DNA from 3 places in the Desulfosporosinus sp. FKA genome. Region 1 is predicted to be linked to each of the others. Evidence: riboswitches for the same ligand, from Rfam matches in the RefSeq annotation. Region 1 holds a riboswitch; each other region holds the start of a gene.

Region 1 (4,261 bases):
CCTATTTTATCCTATTCAATGATGTTCTGTCCACTTTAATGAAATAAGCCCACCAAAAGGCGGGCTTATTTCTAAAATCTAATCCAAAAATTTTCTTCATTTATCCTCTAAGAAACTATAGGCAGTACGTTCCTAACTGCACTTGGAAAGAAGAAAAAGGTTCCCTCCGATTATGCTGTCCCGGAGGGACAAAGAGGATATACATGAAAAAGACTTAAGGACATATGTCCTTCCGCCTTATTATACAATATTCATAGGGATTTGTATTGGTTTGCTTCGTGGTAAGTTTTAGGTAAAGGCCCTGGAGGGGTTTTAACCCTCTGCGTTTGCACCACTGCGTGGTGCAAACGCAGAAAAGGCCACCAAATTAGTGGCCTTTCTTTTAACTGATATATCCCGCAAAGTCCCCCCCAGAATTAATGGATAAACGGCTCTGGATTAATTTTCAACATACTCACTAAAAGAAATATAAACCAAATCAAGTTAGGTTAGCAAACTAATCTCGACAAATCCTCCACTACTTCTGATAAAATGTGTTTCGGAAACAATCCTCTGAAATCTCGACCTAATTTCCCAGCAGAATCAATGACTTACTGATTACCAAAGAAATTTTATGGGACTAACGACAACAGAGTTACGGGGGAGGAACTTTGCGGGAAAGCTTTCTTAAAAGAAAAAACTACCTTCTTACTAGGTAGTTATCAATTCAACGAATTCAGCACCCATTAAAACCGCAATGCTGAAAACCTCCGAAGAATCGAAACTTTACCTAGCATGCCCTAACAAGAACTAAACTGAATTTTTTTATTCATTGACTATAATTTAATTATAATCATATTTTATTTCTTGTCAAGTACCTTATTATACCAGAGTTGTATGATTTAGATAAAGTTTCCGCCGTCCACAACAATCGTTTGCCCAGTTACAAAGCCGGCATGGGCAATAAGTGCGTAAACAACTTCGGCGATATCATCCGGGGTAGCCACCCGTCCGAGGGGAGTACCGGCTGCAAGATGGGCGATATGTTCATCCTTACCTGCTACCCAACGCGTCTGCACAATTCCCGGAGCTACAGCATTGACCCTAACCTCAGGAGCTAAAACACGAGCTAAAGATTTATTAATGCTGACAACGGCAGCCTTGGAGGCTGAATAAGCAATAGAGCTGCCTAATCCCGTCAGACCGGCAATGGATGCCATGTTGACGATACATCCCCGAGTTTTCTTAAGTTCCGGGGCGGCAGCACGGGAGCAGAAGAACGTTCCTTTAACATTTACTCCCATAATGTCGTCCCAATATTCTTCTTTTAAACCTTCTAAATCAGCATGATCTACAAAGTGAGTCATACCGGCATTATTCACAAGAATGTCTAATTTCCCAAAGTCGTTAACAACCTTCCTGATCATTAATCTGACGTCTTCATCCTTTGCGATATCGGCCCGGTAAGTTAGACAACGAACTCCCAAACTTTCGACCTCGGCCTTTGTCTTTAAGGCGTCATCTTCCGAACGGGAATAATTAACGGCAATCTGGACACCGGCTTTAGCAAGAATCAGGGCGATTGCTCTCCCGATTCCCGTACCACCGCCAGTAATTAAAGCTATTTTTCCTTGCAACATTTTAATTCCTCCTCTGCGTCTTAGTTCTGTATTATAGAAATCTTAAATATTGAATTCTAGTATAACGCACCCTCTAAAACTGTACAAGTTTAACCGGAGTCTCTTACCCAGAGCTTAGGATTCCAAAAATCATAAAACAAATCACTTTCCTGGTTTGTCGTCTAAATCTTGAACTAATGTTTAACCTTCAGTTCATCATTCCCGCTTTCTTATACAACTCATAAAAGTGATGAGTCGGTCCAACACCTTTGCCAATCTCTAAAGAGTGTTCAATCGCTGCAGTAATGTATTCTTTAGCACGAGAAACAGCTTCGTCAAGAGAATAGCCCAGGGCAAGGTTAGAAGTTATAGCTGAAGAAAGAGTACAGCCGGTTCCATGGGTATTCTTTGTCGCAATTCGTTTTGAAGCATAATACTCGAAGCCTTGACCATTATAGAGAATATCTGTTGAATCATCCTCCAGGTGTCCGCCTTTAAGAAGAACATTCTTAGCTCCCATTTGGCGAATTATTTTAGCAGCCACTTCCATCTGGGGAAGATTATGAATTGACATTTTCGTCATCACTTCTGCTTCCGGAATATTAGGTGTTACGACGGTCGCTAAGGGTAAAAGCTTACGAATAAGCGTCTCCTCGGCTTCTGGATTTAACAAATGGTAACCGCTTTTTGATACCATGACTGGATCTAGCACAACGTTCTGCGGAGAATAGTTTTTTAGAGATTCGGCAATGACCTCAATAGTGGGAATTTGAGAAACCATGCCGATTTTAAGACCATCGACCTCAATATCTTCAAAAATCGCCTTAATTTGAGCTGCTATCACTTCTCTGGAAATATCTTGAACGGCAAAAACTCCTTGTGTGTTTTGAGCCGTGACGGCGGTAATAACGCTCATGCCAAAAATGCCATGTGCGGAAAAGGTTTTGAGATCGGCTTGAATTCCTGCTCCACCACTACTGTCTGAGCCGGCAATTGTAAGCGCTTTTTTCATTGTTCTCCCCCCATGATTTTTCATCTAATCGTGAGACTCCCACTTCTACAAGTGGGAGTGGCCCCCGTTCTCCGCTTCGGTGGGGGTAGAGTCCCCCACCGAAGCCCCGATGTTCAGCTTTAGCTGAACGAGTTCACTCTTTCATATAAAAAGAGCCTATCTCCAGAATAGGAGTTAAGCTCTTAATTATTTAAACCGAAAGAGTAACTGCTTACCTACGCTGGCATTATCCAGATCAGGTTTATAGGGTCCTAGACTTTCCAGGGTCTAAATCTCAGCCGGCCTCTTTCCAGCTCCCCCGCTCTATATGTTTTTTAAAACTTAACACGCTCGAAATCGAAAGTCAACTCTTTGAGCTCGGTCAAACCATGATTTTCGATTTATTTGAAAGCTACAGAGACACTTGATCGTCCATGACCGGCGGTAGACCTGAAGTATTGCCCAGAGGTTTAGCGGAACAACCGCGTAAGTGAATGGACGAAACCTGGAATGCGAAGGTGTTGAAATCACAAATATACGAGATAAACAACGAAATGTCTTTTAAGTGTGTTATTGTAATTATAGATTTAAACTTAGGAGGCATTTTAATGGGAGATCCTTTACTTATGACTTTAATAGTTCTGGCAAGTATTTCGTTACTCTTACTTATTCTCTTACTCTTTCGCTCTTCTCAAAATTCAATGAACCATTTCCAGGGAAAATTTGAGGTATTGGAGAAGGGCCTTGAACACAGCGAGCGCTTAGTTCATGGTGAAATCTCTAAAAATCGCGAAGAATCAATGCTCAACGCACGTCAGGTGCGGGAAGAGCTAAGCCAAACGCTTCATTCCTTCAACGATTCAGTTTTGACGCGTATGGCGGAGATTGCTTCCCTCCAGCACAATCAGTTGGATATTTTTTCAGATCAGTTAGGCTCGCTAACTAAAACCACTGATTTAAAATTGGAACGACTGCGTCATACTGTCGAAGAACGGCTTACACAGATTCAACAGGATAACGCCCATAAATTAGACCAGATGCGCGCCACCGTCGATGAGAAACTCAGCGCTACCCTTGAACAGCGACTGGGAGAATCCTTTAAATTAGTCAGTGAGCGGCTTGAAGCTGTCTATAAAGGGCTCGGGGAAATGCAGACGTTAGCCTCCGGTGTTGGAGATTTAAAGAAAGTCTTAACCAATGTAAAAACGAGAGGCATTATGGGTGAGATTCAACTGGGGAATTTACTTGAACAAATCCTTACTCCCGAACAATATGCAACCAATGTCCCGACAAAGCTCGGAAGTAATGACCGCGTTGAATTTGCCCTGAAATTACCGTCACGGGATGATCAGGATAGTATCCTTTGGTTACCCATTGATGCCAAATTTCCCTTGGAGGATTATGAACGATTGCTGGAAGCACAAGAACAGGTAAATGTCCCGCGGGTTGAAGAGTTGGCTAAATCTCTGGAGAATCGCCTTAAGTCAGAAGGTAAAAGTATTCATGATAAATATATCGATCCACCCCACACAACGGATTTCGGCATCATGTTTCTGCCTATTGAAGGCTTATATGCCGAAGTTTTGCGGCGCCCAGGTTTATGTGAATTCCTGCAGCGCGAATATAAGGTGATCATCACCGGTCCAACGACCCTCGCTGCACTTCTTAACAG
Region 2 (4,261 bases), on a different contig from region 1:
TGTCCAACAAGGTGCGCCAAGGCAAGAGTAAATCTTTTTGGGGCATATATCCCACTTGACCAGGGATACCCTTAATGGATCGGCCTTCTAAGAAAATATCACCCTGAGCAGGCACCTCAACTCCGGCGATCAAATTACAAATCGAACTCTTTCCGCAACCGGAAGGACCAATCAGAGATACGAATTTTCCCGTTTCCACCTCAAGATTAATGTTTTTCAAAACATCCAGAACAGATTTCCCGCCGTCCTGATACGATAGCGACACATCTTTAAGTATTAGCATAATCTAAGCCTTGGGTAAGAAATCGTTTGTAAACGCTTTGTCCGTATCAATCATTTTATCCAGAAGCTTGTGTTCGAACATCCATTGGGCATAATTGTGCCAAACAGAGGCTTTCTGAACACCCCATTGCGAAGCATCTGCCTGATATTGCTTGCTAATCCAAGCTTGGCTTTTCTTAATAAGCTTCTGGTCCTCCTCCGGAGCATTTTTGATCAGGATATTTGCCGCATCATCGGGGTTTTTAATAGCATATTGGTATCCTTCACTGACGGCTTGAGTAAAGCGGCGAACGACATCGGGTTTTTCCTTAATCATTTTTTCACTGGTGACTAAAACCGGTGTGTAATCATCGAGAGCCGGATTAATATCTTTAATCCACATCATGTTCAGAGGCGTACCCGCCAGTTCGGCCTGAATCCCTTCCCAGCCATAGAAAATCCAGGTCAGATCGATAGAACCTTTTGACATACTGGCAATGGGATCAGCATCACCAATATTTATTATTTTAACCTTGTTAAAATCCGCATGTTCCTTTTCCATCAAGGCTTTAATGGTCTCTGTCTCCGACGGCAGACCCCAGCCGCCGTAAGTCTTGCCTTCAAAATCCTTCGCAGTTTGGATATTCTTACTCTTCAGGGAAGCAAAACCCGACGTGTTATGCTGTAGGATTGTGGCTATAGAAACTAAGGGCAGCCCTTGGACGCGGGCATCAGTGACTTGTTCCTGAGCGCTTATCCCGAAATCAGCTTTGCCAGTGGCCACCAACTGTTCCACCGTTCCTTGACTCGAAGGAGGAACAATTTGGACATCCAGGCCCTCCTTGCTAAAATAGCCTTTGTCTTTAGCCACATAGAGGCCCGTATGGTTAGTATTCGGTGTCCAGTCCAACATAATTGTCACTTTGTCAGGCTGAGCTGCCGGCTTTGTCTGCGCAGATTCTGCTGCTTTCTGCGTACTTGTGCTGCATCCGGTTAACAAAAGGAGGGCACATAAGCTTGCAGCCAGCGTTACACTTAATACTTTTTTAACATGCTTTATTTTCTTTCGTCCGTCGACAACTTCTGATTTAAACAATGGTTTAATCATGATTCCTACTCCTTTTCGCAACTTCCTTAAAACATAGTGATGTTCTATGGTTTTAGGTTTTACTCTTAGGTTTTTAATCTTCCTTAGTATGTAACCAAGGTAATGCAAGACGCCGAATCCCCGCGATTAAGACAAAGTAAAATAGACTTAATATCGTAATAGCGACAATTGCGGCAAATACCTGATCTGTTCGAAATGAATGAGACGAACGGGTTAAATATACTCCTAAACCGGAACTAGCTCCAAGCCACTCACCAATCACTGCTCCCATAACACTATAGGTTGCAGCTATCTTCAATCCCGCAAAAAATGATGGTAAAGCATTAGGCCAGCGAATCATATACAAGATTTGCCAGCGTGTTGCTCCCATACTCTTAAGCAGATTAAGCAGGTCATCATCACTGACCTCTAATCCCTCTATTAAACTCACGGCAATTGGAAAAAAACACACTAAGACAACAGTAACAATTTTAGGCAGCAGGCCATATCCCAGCCAGAGAATCAAAAGTGGGGCAACCGCGATAAGAGGCACTGTTTGGGACACAATCAGCAAGGGATAAAACAAACGCTTAATCAAAGGCGAAAGTACCATTGCCACCCCTGCCGCTAATCCTAAAGCTATTGCCAAAACGAACCCCGCAGTTGTTTCTAAAAGTGTTGTCAACGTGTGTGCCCAAAGCAACTCTCTAGTATTCCAAAAGGCTTTCAGTACATCTATAGGAGATGGAATCAGCCAGAGAGGCAATTTGAAATAGGAGACAATGATTTGCCAAAGGGCCAAACAGATTACTAGAAATACGATTGTCGGAATACTATCACGCCATTTTTTCTGGAACCGCCCTGATTTGAATGGCATTTCCTTACTTCTCCCGGTATTTTTTAATCTTTTCTTCGATGGTCGTTTTACCAGGATTATAGTCCATCTTAATATACGTCATAACCCGCCCCGCCCCGGCTTTTATACAAGCGTCCTGTGCCTTTCGTATAATCGCCCACAGTTCATCGGGTTCCCCCTCCATGGTAGTTTCCATCGGCCCAACCTCATAGGTCACACCACTGGCAGCCACAACAGCGATTGCTTCATCGACAACTTCAAAAAGCCGATCGTCTTCAACTTTTGGCAACACCTGAAATGCCATCATAATTTTAGCCACTCCAGACCACTCCTTTTAATTAGTATCATTTAGCAATCAGACTAAAACCTTCCCAGTACAGATTTCTTTTGGCATATCAACTAAGATACTTCCCATCCGAAAATTCTGCCCATTTTCTGGTGAAAATACGAAAACCGCACATGACATGCGCGGTTTACTTCTTCTCAACACATTTCCTCCGCTGGCATTATCCAGATCAGGTTCGGTCGGCAGTAACTCTAACCACCCTCTCAGCCTAATTTCTTAAGCTCCCGTTATATTCAGTTTATGCCTTTCTTCTAAAGTAGCACACATGGGGGTATTGTGCAAGCCTATTTAGTGACATACTCCCACCACCTACGCTCTTCAAACACTTTTAACATTTGCTCAACCATCCTCACATCTTAAGATGGTAAAATAGATCATATCTTCAAGGGTTTTAGCATTGACAAGACCTAACTCTTCATATAGACTAGTAAAAATTCTTCGATTGAAACCTTTAGAACAGGGAGTGTTTAAATTGGCTTATTATTATGAGGATGCGTCAAGAACGTTTAGCGAATATTTGCTCGTTCCAAATTTGACAAGGACAGATTGTGTTCCCAGTAATGTAAATCTCAAAACACCTTTGGTTAAATTTAAGCGCGGCGAAAAATCCCCGCTGCAGTTAAATATACCCTTTGTATCTGCAATCATGCAATCGGTCTCTAACGATAGTTTAGCCATTGCCTTAGCAAGATGCGGGGGGCTTTCCTTTATTTATTGTTCACAGTCGATAGAGGAAGAAGTCGAAATGATTAAGAAAGTCAAACGATTTAAAGCCGGTTTTGTGGTTAGTGATGCCAACCTTACACCTGAACATACACTGAAAGATGTTATCCAGCTTAAGAAGAAGACGGGCCATTCGACCATTGCCATTACTGAAGACGGCACTTCCTCGACAAGATTAATGGGACTCGTGACAACTCGGGACTATCGGATTAGCCGGGATGTTCTGGATAAGAAAGTTTCTGAGTTTATGACGCCGTTATCGAAACTAATCGTAGGTCAAGAGGGAATTAGTCTCAGTGAGGCAAATGATATTATATGGGAACACAAACTCAACAACCTGCCTATTATTGATAAAAATCAAAACCTGCTCTATTTTGTATTCCGAAAAGATTACGACGATCATAAAGAAAATCCTTATGAATTACTGGATTCGGAAAAACGCTTTGTCGTTGGAGCCGGAATTAATACCAGAGATTATGAAGAGAGGGTCCCCGAATTAGTGAAAGCCGGCGCCGACATTCTGTGTGTTGATTCCTCCGACGGGTTTAGCGAGTGGCAGGGGAGAACCATTTCCTATATTAAGAATAAATATCAGGGAAGCGTCAAGGTTGGCGGTGGCAATGTTGTTGATCGTGAGGGTTTCATGTATTTAGTAAACTCCGGAGCTGACTTCGTTAAAATTGGAATCGGCGGAGGCTCTATTTGCATTACCCGAGAACAAAAAGGCATCGGGAGAGGCCAAGCCACTGCAGTTATTGAAGTCGCCAAAGCACGTGATGACTATTATAAAGAAACAGGGATCTATGTCCCCCTATGTTCTGACGGCGGAATTGTTCACGATTATCATATTGTCTTAGCACTGGCCATGGGCGCAGACTTTGTGATGATGGGAAGATATTTTGCTCGTTTTGATGAAAGCCCTACCAAGAAGGTCAAACTCGGCAACAATTATGTCAAAGAATATTGGGGCGAAGGCTCTAATCGAGCC
Region 3 (4,261 bases), on a different contig from region 1:
GCCAAGTACTTCTGCCATTTTATCCTGTGAATAATCAAACTCTGTACGAACTAATTTTAATTTTTGGTCCAGTTTTTTTACAAATTCATCTTTAGTCATTAAAACAACTCCCATATAGTGTAATATTACACTATATGGGAGTTGTGGTCAATATATGTAGTCCTTAAATTCCCTGAACCCCTACAAAAATAGATTATAGAGTCACTAAAAATTCAACACACATTTTCAAAATCCTTTCCTAATATAAAATCTTCTATATGTTTGATAGAGTTATACCAAAAGATATAAAATAAAACAAAGGGATGGTTTCTAAGTACTTGCGATACTAAAAACAAGATAACAAAATAGTTGGAGGTATATTGGAATGGATTTTGGTGAGGTTTTTAAAGATATTTCTGCGGGACTCTTGGTTACAGATGCAGATTTTAATGTGATTTGGGCCAATAAATTTGAGGAACAGTTCTACGGAAAACCCGTTGTGGGTTTGCGTGCTATAGACTGTCACAAGGAAGAAAATCGTCAAAAAATTGCCGGCTTTGTAGAGCGGTTTAAAACCGGGGAATTAAAATCCTTTACCAAAATAGCCTTTGGGATGGTCATTACTTATAGCAGCTATTTCAAGAATGGAGAGTTCGCCGGAATGATTCGAACAAGAATTTATTTGCCCAAGGGGGCGGAGGCACAGGAGACTGCTCATTATCCAGAGTGAAAATTAGAATTAGCGTATTATGTCGGACGTATCCTTGACAAATTGGAGACAAAGTGGCTGTTGCAATATTCATTATGCAACGGCCCCTAAAAGTATACTTTTTGATACATTAGTTAAGAATCATAGAATTTTATTCATCAGTCTCATCGGGCACATTTCTCCACACATTGTACAGCTATCTTCGTGAGTTGGAGATGATTCTCTCCGATAACGTTCAGCTTTTTCCCGATCAATCGCTAATTCAAACATAGTAGACCAATCCAGCGCTTGTCTTGCTTTACTCATTTTAAGGTCCCAATCAGCAGCACCTGGGATTCCTTTGGCAATATCTGCCGCATGGGCCGCTATTTTAGTAGCTATTATTCCTTCTTTCATATCTTCGAGGGATGGAAGGCGAAGATGTTCTGCCGGGGTTACATAACATAAGAAGTCCGCTCCCGATGCGGCAGCTATGGCACCGCCTATGGCACTGGTAATGTGATCATATCCCGGAGCGATATCTGTCACTACTGGGCCTAATACATAGAAAGGTGCGTTATGGCATAATTTCTTCTCTAATAACATATTGGCTTGGATTTCATTGAGAGGGATATGACCAGGACCTTCGATCATAACTTGAACGTTCTTTTCCCAAGCGCGCAAGGTTAATTCACCTAACACGATAAGTTCTTCAATCTGTGCAGGATCAGTAGCATCCGCAAGGGATCCCGGACGACAGCCATCCCCCAAGCTCAGGGTTACATCGTACTTGGCGCAAATATCCAACAGATCGTCAAAATACTCGTAAAATGGATTCTCGCGATCATTTAATTCCATCCAGGCGAACAAAAGCGAACCTCCACGTGAAACAATATTTGTGACGCGTTTATTTTTTTTAAAATGAGCCACTGTTTGACGGTTAAGTCCAGCGTGTATCGTCATAAAATCGACACCATCTTGGGCATGCTTTTCTACAACCGCTAGAAACTCTTCTACAGTGATATCTTCAAGTTTTTTATCCAAAAAACCAATTGCATCATACATAGGAACTGTACCGATCATTGCCGTTGACATGTTAATTAGACGCGAACGAAATTCAGCAGTTTTTCCATAGTTGCTCAAATCCATAATAGCTTCAGCCTTCATATTAATGGCTGTTTGTACCTTCTCCAGTTCTAGATTAATATTCGCACAATCTTTGGAAATTCCTAAGTTGACATTGATTTTCGTTTTAAGGCCTTGCCCAACGCCTTCAGGGCTTAAAGTTAAGTGATTAATATTTGCCGGAATGACCACAGTTCCTTGGGCAACACGTGCACATATATCCTCAGGGGACTGATTCTCTTTTTGAGCAACAATTCTCATTGCTTCGGTAATTTCGCCTCGTTTGGCCGCCGCCATTTGTGTTGTCATAGCTAATTCCCTCCTCATTATTTTTTGAATGAAATAACCTTAATACAATCCTTCCAGAGCAAGTGAGTGAACTCGTTCAGCTAAAGCTGAACATCGGGGCTTCAGATGGGGACTCTACCCCACCTGAAGTTAACGAGGGACCCATCCCCACTTATAGAAGTGGGGGCCTAAAACCGAATAAAAAAACAGCTTCCCCGTAGGTAAGCTGTCGTTTTGACTCAGGTAAACTATGCTTCAATTCAAGTCAATCTTAAACGATTTTGCTTTCCTACGCTGGTACTAGCCAGATCAGGTTCGAAGGGACAAGAGCAATAGCTCTATCTCAGCCGCATTTGGGCACCCCTAGCAATTAATTTCGATTTATTATACAACGTCATACTTAAGAAGTAAATGTAAATGCACAAGTAAATATTTTAACAATTTAGTTCAATGAAAAACGCCAAAGTACCATGTCACCCAAAAGAGCTATATCTACGCCAATTCAGAATATCCACGAAAGAGATAAATATTAATGATGACGGTATTCATAAGAACGTAATGCAAAAAAGATTCTGAACAGCGAAGATGCCACCATAATGCCGGCAGCTATGGCAACTGCAATACTTACCGTGTAAGAGCCATAATCGGCAAACTCTACAATCCTATTATTGATCGCATAGCTCATCGTATAGTATAAGGCCCGACCTGGAACTAGTGGAATAATAGCTGCTGTTAAAAAAGTAGTAGCTGGCGTTTTCTCGATGCGGGCACATAGCTCTGAGTAAAAGGTTACTATAATAGCCGATACAAAGTACTGCGTCATTTCGCTGCTTAGCCAGAGACCGCCCAGTAAGTATATCATCCATGCTAACATACCGCCTAAAGCAGCATACCATATTTTCCTTCCTTTAATATTGAACAGAATCGAAAAACCAAGTGAACCTATAAAAGCCAAAATGATCTGAAATGTAGGGATCATTTAAACATACCTCCAACAAAAACCGATACCAGACCGAATCCAAAAGAGATGGATAATGCTACAAGAATAGCTTCACAAAGACGCAGTAGTCCTGCTATCGTATCTCCGCTTATGATATCTCTTATTGAGTTTGTTAGAGCCAATCCCGGTATCAGCAGCATGATATTTCCAATTGCAATTTTATCGAAGCTATGGCCTATCCCGGTTCTAACGAGCAGAACTCCCAGCAAACCTACAATGAACGAACATAGTATATTTACGATAAAAACATTCTTATCCAATCTTTGAATAAAAGTGATCACTGATTTCAATATCATGCCGATAGCTGCAGAAACAACTGCATCATTCAAGTCGCCTCCATAGAAAACCGTGAATGTTCCAGCAATCACACCATATACCAAATATTGGACAGTTGGACCATATTTATGTCTACTCCCGATCTTTTCGATTTCATTGCTAATATATTCCGCCTCAGGTTTGTGAGCACAAATATAGTGGGAAAGATTATTAAGTCTGTCTAACTTATCCAAATCTGTTGCGTATTTTAAGATCCTCCTGGTTTGAGTGAGCGTATTTCCGTTTTTCGATTGCAGAGATACGACGATGCTAGACGTGATTGTAAATACATCCACCCGCTTAGCATCATATGCTTTGCAGATACGGCTGATGGAGTCCTCTACGCGATTTACTTCAGCACCGCTGACAAGCATTTGTTCTCCAATATCCATTATGTAACTTAGTAATTCTTTTGTAAGCATATGATTTAATGCCCTTTCAGTTATTCCAACAATCTAAAGACATACTTTTAGCTTAATGATTCACTTTGATTATAAAATTTCATTTGCATAATTATACATCGAATTTAATTTATTGGCATCGGAAGCACCCTAAAGTGACAAAAAAACCGGCCTTAGATTTTTCACTAAAGCCGCTGTTTACACTTTTAGTTAAGTGATGCGTTAATTAAATCAAGGGGCTTTTATCTCCTTTATAATAAATAACCAGTCGATGGAGTGCCCGTGTACAGGTAATGTACAGTAATTGTCTATCAAAATCACTCACATAGTTTTCTTTACTAACATCATAAGCGATCACAACATCAAATTCTAATCCCTTTGCCATATAAGTTGGAATGACCAATGGACCTTTTGTAACTTCCCCTCCTCGAGGTTTAATAAGTGTTAGTTGCACCGATTTTTTCA

The links. A riboswitch is a leader RNA that binds a small molecule or an ion and turns the genes downstream of it on or off. The one in region 1 is predicted to bind thiamine pyrophosphate.
Region 2: another riboswitch for thiamine pyrophosphate. It lies ahead of B5771_RS07570 (thiamine-binding protein); the one in region 1 lies ahead of thiD (bifunctional hydroxymethylpyrimidine kinase/phosphomethylpyrimidine kinase).
Region 3: another riboswitch for thiamine pyrophosphate. It lies ahead of thiC (phosphomethylpyrimidine synthase ThiC); the one in region 1 lies ahead of thiD (bifunctional hydroxymethylpyrimidine kinase/phosphomethylpyrimidine kinase).

What each region holds. Positions count from the first base shown of each region.
Region 1 covers NZ_NAHZ01000013.1:28,979-33,239, forward strand. Annotated here, with positions in the region: gene B5771_RS02835 (SDR family oxidoreductase) at 882-1,619, opposite strand; gene thiD (bifunctional hydroxymethylpyrimidine kinase/phosphomethylpyrimidine kinase) at 1,807-2,610, opposite strand; TPP riboswitch at 2,805-2,920, opposite strand; gene rmuC (DNA recombination protein RmuC) at 3,198-4,261, shown strand, end outside.
Region 2 covers NZ_NAHZ01000025.1:56,108-60,368, reverse strand. Annotated here, with positions in the region: gene B5771_RS07585 (ABC transporter ATP-binding protein) at 1-283, opposite strand, end outside; gene B5771_RS07580 (ABC transporter substrate-binding protein) at 287-1,369, opposite strand; gene B5771_RS07575 (ABC transporter permease) at 1,443-2,225, opposite strand; gene B5771_RS07570 (thiamine-binding protein) at 2,230-2,511, opposite strand; TPP riboswitch at 2,679-2,788, opposite strand; gene B5771_RS07565 (IMP dehydrogenase) at 3,023-4,261, shown strand, end outside.
Region 3 covers NZ_NAHZ01000034.1:491,907-496,167, forward strand. Annotated here, with positions in the region: gene B5771_RS23515 (helix-turn-helix domain-containing protein) at 1-99, opposite strand, end outside; gene B5771_RS23520 (hypothetical protein) at 365-709, shown strand; gene thiC (phosphomethylpyrimidine synthase ThiC) at 830-2,119, opposite strand; TPP riboswitch at 2,350-2,455, opposite strand; gene B5771_RS23530 (threonine/serine exporter family protein) at 2,610-3,059, opposite strand; gene B5771_RS23535 (threonine/serine exporter family protein) at 3,056-3,769, opposite strand; gene B5771_RS23540 (UvrD-helicase domain-containing protein) at 4,023-4,261, opposite strand, start outside.